Regions from separate parts of the Clostridium amazonense genome, predicted to be linked through region 2. Evidence: riboswitches for the same ligand, from Rfam matches in the RefSeq annotation. Region 2 holds a riboswitch; each other region holds the start of a gene.
What was found. A riboswitch is a leader RNA that binds a small molecule or an ion and turns the genes downstream of it on or off. The one in region 2 is predicted to bind cobalamin.
Positions count from the first base shown of each region.

Region 1: it holds a riboswitch for cobalamin, as region 2 does, so the genes downstream of both, AC07E4_RS02370 (cobyric acid synthase) here and AC07E4_RS13595 (ABC transporter substrate-binding protein) in region 2, are expected to answer to the same signal.
Region 3: it holds a riboswitch for cobalamin, as region 2 does, so the genes downstream of both, AC07E4_RS08885 (stalk domain-containing protein) here and AC07E4_RS13595 (ABC transporter substrate-binding protein) in region 2, are expected to answer to the same signal.

Region 1 is NZ_JBWKMH010000005.1:23,474-26,766, reverse strand. It holds gene cbiB (adenosylcobinamide-phosphate synthase CbiB) at 1-196, opposite strand, end outside; gene AC07E4_RS02370 (cobyric acid synthase) at 243-1,742, opposite strand; cobalamin riboswitch at 1,937-2,120, opposite strand; gene yfcE (phosphodiesterase) at 2,548-3,090, opposite strand; gene AC07E4_RS02360 (GNAT family N-acetyltransferase) at 3,144-3,293, opposite strand, start outside.
Region 2 is NZ_JBWKMH010000031.1:288,745-292,037, reverse strand. It holds gene AC07E4_RS13600 (FecCD family ABC transporter permease) at 1-352, opposite strand, end outside; gene AC07E4_RS13595 (ABC transporter substrate-binding protein) at 362-1,408, opposite strand; cobalamin riboswitch at 1,497-1,673, opposite strand; gene AC07E4_RS13590 (methyl-accepting chemotaxis protein) at 1,944-3,293, opposite strand, start outside.
Region 3 is NZ_JBWKMH010000023.1:145,876-149,168, forward strand. It holds gene AC07E4_RS08875 (stalk domain-containing protein) at 1-392, shown strand, start outside; gene AC07E4_RS08880 (hypothetical protein) at 716-892, shown strand; cobalamin riboswitch at 1,345-1,518, shown strand; gene AC07E4_RS08885 (stalk domain-containing protein) at 1,678-2,649, shown strand; gene AC07E4_RS08890 (GNAT family N-acetyltransferase) at 2,789-3,244, opposite strand.

The DNA of each region.
Region 1 (3,293 bases), on a different contig from region 2:
TCACTAAACATACTATTATAACCATAATTCCTCCAGCTCTTTTCAATTTTTCATTGTTACCATATTTATCTCTAAATTTCTTTTCTATTTTACTTATAAGTTTTCCTATATATATTATTGGATGAGGTAGCCAATTAGGATCACCTAATATAAAGTCTATAATCATGGCTACAAATACATAAATAATATTATTCATTAAATTAAAATTAAACAAAATATCACACCTAACTATAACTAGGACATTATTTTAGTCCCATAATTTTATATACTTTTTCCATATCTAAAGATGCACGAACTATATCTGCTAATTTATTTAATTCTTCTTCTCTTAAATTTTCATATGTAGAAGATTCTTTACATTCTATTCCTTTTTTACTTCTTAATTTATTTACTATAACTTCTCTAAAATCTACATTATCAAAAACTCCATGTAAATATGTACCTATAACATTTTTCTCATTATTTATAACACCATCTACATGACTACATTTCTCTTCATTCTCACTTGTTATTTCAAATAAAGGATTTGCATTTTCACCTAATTTTGTAACGCCCATATGTATTTCATATCCATATACATTTATTTTTTCTCTATCTGTTATAAAATTATTCTTATCTATTACATGTCCTTCAACTCTAGTTGTAACTTTTTTATCTTCAAAAGTAGTTTCAACATCTAAAAGACCTAATCCCTCTGTTTGTAGGTTTTCACTTTCTACTCTGTTAGGATCATTAATTTTTTTACCTAACATCTGATATCCACCACAAATTCCTACAACTTCACCAGTTTTGCTATATTCTTTTATTCTATCAAAAAGCCCACTCTTTTTTAGAGCATTTAAATCTTCTATTGTGTTTTTACTTCCTGGTATAATTAGTAAATCTGGATTTTTAAAATCATCTACAGACTCTATAAATCTTACTGATACATCTTCCTCAATTTTTAAAGCATCTATATCTGTAAAATTTGATATTCTAGGTAATTTTATAACTGCTATATCTATTTTGTCTGTTATTTCTTTATTTAACTCAACAGCTCCATCTTCATCTTCTAAAGCTAATCTAAAATGTGGTACAACGCCTATACAATCTTTTTTAGATATATCTTCAAGCATATCTATACCTGGTTTTAGTATATCCACATCACCTCTGAATTTATTTATAATTGTACCTTTTACTCTTTCTTTTTCATCATCTTTTAAAAGCACTAAAGTTCCAACTAATGATGCAAATACTCCACCTTTATCTATATCTCCAACTAATAATACTGGGGCATCTACAAGTTCTGCCATTCCCATATTAACTATATCTCTATCTCTTAAATTTATTTCTGCTGGACTACCTGCCCCCTCCATAACTATAACATCAAACTCTTTTTCTAATTTTTCAAAATCTCTTTTTAACATATCTCTAAATTGAAGTTTCATATTATGATATTCCATCGCAGTACTATTTCCATAAACTTCACCATTAACTATTATTTGACATTTTTTGTCACTAGTTGGCTTTAAAAGTATTGGATTCATATATGCTTCTGGTTCTAATCCACATGCATATGCTTGAAGGACTTGTGCTCGTCCCATTTCTTTACCATCTAAAGTTATGTATGAATTTAAAGACATATTCTGAGATTTATATGGACATACCTTATATCCATCTTGAGTTAATATTCTACAAAGTGCTGTTACTAATATGCTTTTTCCAACGGAAGATGCCGTTCCTTGAACCATTATTTTTGCCATGATTAAACATCCTTTCTAATACTGAGAATTTTCTATTTTTAGTATTTAAATTTTAAATACACTAAATTTAGTATAAATATTGAAAATTTAAAATGCATTTTCAATATTTTGCATAAAATAAATAGATATGCCATAAAGGGCATATCTATTTGTATAATTAAATAAATTATATACTAAATAGTTCTTTCCCTCCGAAAGCTTTTCTAATTTAGGCAGGTCTCCTGGCTCATGAGTCATCCTTGTCTTATCCTTCCCTATTTATCTCAAAATAAGTGGTTTTTTAAGACTCGTCATCAATTACAGTAGCGGGGGCTGCTATGGAATTTAACCATATTCCCTTTTCACTTATGTATAAGCACCTAAACACAATATTACATTGTTATTATTTTAATTATTTACGTTTTGATTATAAAATTAAATGGAAAACCTGTCAAGTAACACACTATAGGGTTCCAATATCAAATTTTAAATCACATCTTTATCAAATGATAATATTAATCTTACAGTTTATTTTATTATCATGATTGAAACCAATTAACAATTAACATTTATCAATTAACAATGATGGTGGATATCCCCGGGGATTGAAATCCTCGCTACAATGTTTTATTTGTGTTTCAAATAAAATTAATATAATATTTATCCATAAAAAGTTTATTTTGGAGAATAAATTCCCCATTATAGTATTCTTACTAATCATAGTTTTTAACTAATTTGTTCCACAAATTATTATAAAGATTTATTTTTAAAACTGATACTTCAGTTTTATCGTTAATTATTAATTTTAGTACTATACCTTAAATTTTTAAAGTTCTATAGATTTTATTACATTACCACATATATCTTTTATATAAAAAACATTGTCTTCTAATATTCCATAGCTATGCGGATTATTTTCTTTTGGATAAGATATTGAACCTGGATTGATTACATAAATATCATTTTCCTTTTTAGCTACTGGTATATGAGTATGTCCGTATATTAATACATCGCCTTCAGCTATGTTCAGCATATTTTTTTCACTGTATATGTGCCCATGTGTTATAAACACTCTCTTATTATCAGCTAGAATCACATTGTAATCCATCATGCAAGGATATTCTAAAAGCATTTGGTCTACATCTGCATCGCAATTTCCTCTTACACCTATAATTTTATTTTTATATTTATTTATAAGATTTGCAACTTCTTTTGGATTATATTCTTCTGGCAATGGATTTCTTGGGCCATGATATAAAACATCTCCTAAAATAACCATATAATCAGCATTCTCTTTTATAAATGCATCTACTCCTAATTTTGCGTATTTTAATGATCCATGAATATCTGACATAAAAAATAATTTCATTCCTTCAATTCTCCTTTTCATAAGTTTAACTAATAGAATAATACTATATTTTTCTAACTTTTATCTATTTTCATTGCATTAAATTCTTCTTTAGTCATTCTAAATAAAACTTCATTTTCTTTTTCTTCTACTATTGAAAATCCTACTTTTTTTAGTGCTTCAATTCCTTTTATATTCATTACATTGTCAAAAATAACTTCTCC
Region 2 (3,293 bases):
CAAGTATATATGGATCTGCTAATGGATTTTTTACAACTGCTTGCATTACTATACCAACTACAGCAAGTCCCATTCCAACTGCAACTGCTAAAATTATTCTTGGAAGTCTTATAAGCCAAACAACATCATGTATAGGTCCACTACCTAATACACTTCCATCTCCTATATGAAATAATTCATAAAATATTATCTTATAAACTTCTTTTATACTTATATTTGCAGAACCTAAAGTTACTGCATAACCAATTGAAAATATTAATATGACTAACAGTATAATAGAAACACCTATATATATAGGTGTTCCTTTTAATAAGCCATTTTTCTTATCTCTTACATAAGTTTTTCTGCTCATTTACTTCTCCTATTTTGCTAAGTCAGGATATAATCCTTTAGCAAAAGCATTTATTCCATCTATAGTTCTAATTCCACTAGAATACATATCACCTAATGGTATTGCATAAATTCTCTTATTTTTAACTGCACTTAAACTTGCATATGCAGGATTTTCTAATATTTTATTTACTGCTTCTTTTGGAACATTTTCATCTCCTCTATCCATGTAGCTTACAAATATACAATCTGGATTTGCAGAAATTAAGTCTTCAGCTCCAATAGATTTACCTTCTGTTTTTACAAGTTCTGCACCTAATTTATTAATCATATCTCCAGCTAACGTATTTTCCCCATAAACACGTATATTATCTTTTCCAAATTCAATTACCATTGTTTTAACTTTTTCTTTATCTTTAACTGATTTTGATACTTCTTCTACCTTATTAGTTATTTCATCAACTAATTTTTGAGCTCTGTCTTCTACATTAAATATTTTTCCAATATTTAATATATCATCAATTTCATTTTGCATAGTGCTTTTTTCTAAAACTCCACTATTTAAGGACATATATGTATTCGTTCCATTCTGTTGCCAGTAATCTACTTCTCCTAATCTCTTTTCATCAAATAATGAATACCATCCTAATATAAAATCAGGTTTTTGCATAACAATATTTTCTTTTGATGGAGTAAATTCTTCTAAATAATTAATTTTTTTGAAAGCCTCTTCATATTCTGGTTTTACAGGATGATCAAGTCCTGCTGCTGCTACTATTTTATCTTCTAAGCCTAATGCTAATAAAGTTTCAATAGAATTTTGATATACTGCAACAACTTTTTCTGGTGCTTTTTCAAAAGTCATTTCTACTGGCTCTTTGCTATATTTATAATTTTTAATAGTTACTGGATAATTTGATTTTTTATCAGCTTCTTTTTCAGCTGATACTTTTGTATTTGATGCATTTGATGTGTCTTTAGAATTGTTAGTACCACATCCTACTAATCCTAAAGTGATAGTAGCACTTAATACTAATGCCATAAGTTTTGTTAATTTTTTTTGATTAAATCTATTCATTTTATCCTCCCGTTATATAAAAAAATACTATAATTTTAACGGATATAAGGACACTCTAAGGAATGATATATCTCTCTGTACCGAAGAGTATCATTATAGAATCTTGGCAAGTCTCCTGACTTATAGATCATTATACTAATTTTCCTTCCCAAATTCACTTCAGTGGATTAATTAAATTAGTATTCCCTAATTACAGTAGCGGTCCTGTGTGAAAATCTCATTCAACTTCCTTTTTAATTTTTCAAAACCAAGTCTATCCATATTCAATTATTTTTCATTCATCGTTAATTATATAATATATTACTTCATATTTCTACATAATATTCTATATTTAAATCCTTCAATCAGTTTAGCTTTCTAATTTTGCATTTTCCAAATTAAGTAAACTATAATTTAATAAATGAATTCTCATAATTTTTTTAATTTAACTTATATCCTTGTCCATAACTTATATTATATTTTAAATAATATAAAAGAGTGATTCCAATTCGGAATCACTCTTTTGCTAACTGAAATGTTAATCAAAATATAATGTTTAAATCTTAAATCTTTCTACTTCTGCTTTCATTTCTTTTGTCATTTCTGCTAATACTTTTGAATGTTCAGCTACTTCCGAAGTAGATGCATCCATTTCTTCACTTATAGCTGAAATTTCTTCAGCTGATGCTGAAACTTCTTCTGAAACAGCTGATGCATTTTGAATTTTAACCATAATATCATCTTTATCTTCTAAGATTGCTTGTCCTATTTCCATATTCTTTTCTATTTTAGGCTTCATTTCTTCTACAGCATTATTTATTTTATCAAAAGATACTATTGCTTTATTTATTATTTCTTCTTGTGATTTTATTTCATCTTGAACCACTTCTGTCATTCCAACCATAGCAGTTGTTTCATTGAATACCGTAGTAAGTAATGTATTTATATCTGCTGCTGAAATTTTACTTTGTTCTGCTAGTTTTCTTATTTCATCAGCAACTACAGCAAATCCTTTTCCAGCTTCACCAACTCTTGCTGCTTCTATTGCTGCATTTAATGCTAATAAATTGGTCTGCTCTGCTATTCCATTTATAATTACTGTAATTTCATTTATTTTATTAACATTGCCTTCTACATTGTTCACTTTTTCAACTAATTCTTCAAAGGATACAGTTACATTCTTAACTGAAATTGATACACTTTCCATCTCTTCATTACTTTCATTAGATAAAGTATGTATTTTTCTACTTTCATCGCCAATTTCATTAGTTGATGTCATAACTTCTTCTATTTTTTCATTGAACTCAGTAAGTACATCTACTATGTTATTTATATCATTTGACTGATTATCTGTTCCCTTAGCTACATCTTGAATTGCATTTGCAACAGTATTAGATGATGTTGTCATCTCATTAGATAACTGTGCTAAATTTGATGCATGATTCTCTATTTTAAGTGTATTTCCATTTATATTTTCTATCATTCCACTAATAGACTTCTGCATTTTTTCCATAGCTCTTGTCATATCGCCAAATTCATCTTGTCTTTTTAATATTTTTTCATCAAAATTTAAAGTCATATCTCCATCAGCTATATTATCTAAATGTAAAACTGTTTTATTTAGTACAGCACTCATTTTTTTTGTTTGATTATATACAATTAGTACTCCTGTTATTAAGAAAATTATAGCTATTATTCCCATAGCATTTCTCATAACCTTTATTCCATGTAAAATTTCATCTTTTTCTATTTGCAACGATACATACCAAGTTGTTCCTTCCATAGGACCATACACAGTAAACATTTGCTTATTATTACTATTTTTATATGTTCCATATCCATGTTCACCAGCAAGGATTTTCTCACCTATCTCTACATCAAGTTTCATACCTTCTTCTGCTGAACC
Region 3 (3,293 bases), on a different contig from region 2:
AAAATGAAACTATTATAAAAACACCACTAAAAAACGTTTTAGCAACATCAAAAGATGAAATAGATGTTTTAAAAAACATAGGTGAAATAAACAGTGTAAAAGAAGTAACAAAAGAAGCTGTAACTTCTGATGTTATAGAAATTAAAATGGGACTTCAAGATGGAGTTGTACAATATGTAAGTAAAGATGATGAATTTGATTTTGATAAGATATCATTTTTAAGTCCAAAACTTGTTATAGTTGATAGAGGATTAAAAGATTATGAAAATATAGTAAAAAAATTAGATGAGTTAAATATAAATTATGTAGTTGAAAATTCAAGTTTAGAAAATAATCAAAATGCAAAAAATGAATGGGGAAAATTCATAAGTGTATTTTATGATAAGGAATAAATGCAAAAATTGAATTAATTTATAGGATATAAAAGATAGGTAAACATTTTGTTATCTATCTTTTTTATTGTATGGGAATTTGAACTTTTTTAGAAAAAATTATAATATAATTATTAACATTAGTATAGCTATGTTTTAATGTGAAAATATTGTTTTGATTGCTAGGTGGTAGGATTAATTCATTTTAAAATAGATATTTATTACATGAAAATGAAATACTACATGATGATTTTCATAAAATGCTTCTTGCAATACAAAACTTAGTAGAATACTTAAATAGAAATTATTTTAATGATGAAAAAATAGAAGAAGAGGTGATTACGATGACAAAAACATTATATGATCCAGAAGTTTACAAAAAAGGAATAGAAAAAGGTATAGAAAAGCAAAAGTTAAAAATTGCTATAAATTTATTGGATATATTAGATGATAAAACAATAGCATTAAAAACAGTGTTAGATATAAATAAAGTGAAAGAATTAAGAAAAGAAATAAAATAAATTAGTATAGAGTTCCAAATTTGACTCAAAAATAATAGCTTTATCAAATAACACTAGCCATATTACAATTAAGTCAATTATTATGTTTGGAACCAATTAACAATTAACAGTTAGCAATTAACAATGATGGTTAATATTATTCACTTTGTTCTTAATATTTATGAATAGAAATATCTAAAAACTAAGTTTTTATATTGTGTTTAAATAATTTGCTTCGCAAATCATTATAAAAATTGATTTAAAAAACTGAGACTTCAGTTTTATCCTTCATTGTTAATTGTTAATTTTTGTACACTCGTTTAAACATATCTTTCTCAATTGAAATAATAGTAATTTCATTTTTCAACTTGTTTTCCTATAAATCAAATTCAGTAATGAAAAAATAAAATATTATTACAAGGAAGACTATTGAGTTTTTATTAGATTAGTACTACAATGTAATTGTTTGAAAATTGAATAAAATATATTTAGGTACCTAAATAGGTTTAATAGGGAAAGTGGTGAAAATCCACTACAGCCCCCGCTACTGTATACGGATACGAAGTCAAATCCACTGGTTTTTAACTGGGAAGGATGACTAAGGCTAAGCCGTTAGTCAGGAGACCTACCTAATTATAAGTATGTAAAAGAAATTTCGGAGGGAGATTGAATTATGATAATGTAAGCTTTAATTTAAAGCGTATTTTTGATGCGTTTTAAAGTTATATTGAAAAACCTCTGTTTTATAGGGGTTTTTTATTTTGCACAAAATTTCTTTAAGTAGGGTTTAGGGAGGAAATTTTTAAATGTTAATGTTAAATAAAAAGTTAATATGCTTAGTTATAGGAAGTGTTATTTGTACATCTTTAATAGGGTGTTCTAATAATGAAGATATAAGTACAAGTTCAAGTGAAGTTGAGAACTATGAAAATACTGATGATGTTAAAACTAAAGTAAAAAATAATATTGTATTTGCATCTTTAAAAAGCACTACAAATTATTTTGATGGGAATTTTAAAATGGAAGATGATAAAGCAATATCAAATATAAATAATAATGAAATAGTTGTAAGTGACAATAGTTACATTATAAAAGTTAATAAAAAAGATGTTAATCTTATGGCTAATATAGAAAGGGATAAAGATGATATATACGTACCGTTAGATTTTTTAAAAGATAATGTAGATGCAAATTTTAATTACAATAGGGAAGAAAATGATTTGATTATAGAAAAATGTATGCACCTTCAATATACTAGTGGTTTTAGTGTTGAATATTTTAAAGGTGGAGTAAAAAAGGTTATAGATGGAGAAAATCATACTTTAATTCTTGTTCCAGAAGATAAGGATATACCTAAAGAGTTTAAAGGTGAAAATATTGTAAGAACACCAGTAAAAAATGTTTTAATAACATCAGAGCACCAAGGAGGAATCTTAAAAAATATAGACGAAATAAAAAGTATAAAAGAAGTTACAAAGGAAGCAGCAACTTCAAATGAAATAGAATTAAAAATGGGGCTTCAAGATGGAATTATACAATATGTAAGTAAAGATGATGAATTTGATTTTGATAAGATATCATTTTTTAGTCCCAAGCTTGTTATAGTTGATAGAGGATTAAAGGATTATGAAGATATAGTAAAGAAATTAGAAGAGTTAAATATAAATTATGTAGTTGAAAATTCAAATTTAGAAAATAATCAAAATGCAAAGAATGAATGGGGCAAACTAATGGGTGCATTTTATGACAAAGAAGATAAAGTAAAGGTAGTAAAATAAATAATAATTATCAAGTTTAAAGCAAAGTACCTTAAGTGAAAAATGAATGTAAAAAAATTAGATTAAAACTTTGAATTGAAACATGAATAACTTAGTTTTTAACTTTAAGTTATTCATGTTTCAGTTTAGAGTGTAGATTTTAGTCATTTTTGAAGCTTTTTCTAAAACCAAAGAAATCTCTAAATTCATTAGCTTTATAAAAATCTTTAGAACTATTACTGCCTAGAAGTTCAATTCTTGTTTTAGGATATAATAAATGGCAAGCATTGATAAGAGCTTTTCCAAGGCTTTTTCCTCTAAAATCTTTATTAATTATTAATTCTATAATATAAGTAGTTATTTCTGTATCAGTTAATCCACGTAGAACACCAGCAATGCTACCTTCATAAAGTATAACAAGAACTATATCAGAGTTTTTAAAGGCTTTTATAGCATCATTAGGTCTTTTTATAATGGTTAACCAACCTTCAGTTTCATATATTTTTTGAATATATGAAAAGTCATTTTCCTCAAATTCTCTAATGTAAAAGCCATCTGGTAATGAGATATTAGATAAAATTAAGTTGATGTTTTCAGGAGTTATTTTATTATTCATGAATCAGTACCTCACTTATACAAATTTGTATTTTAATTAATAATAAAAA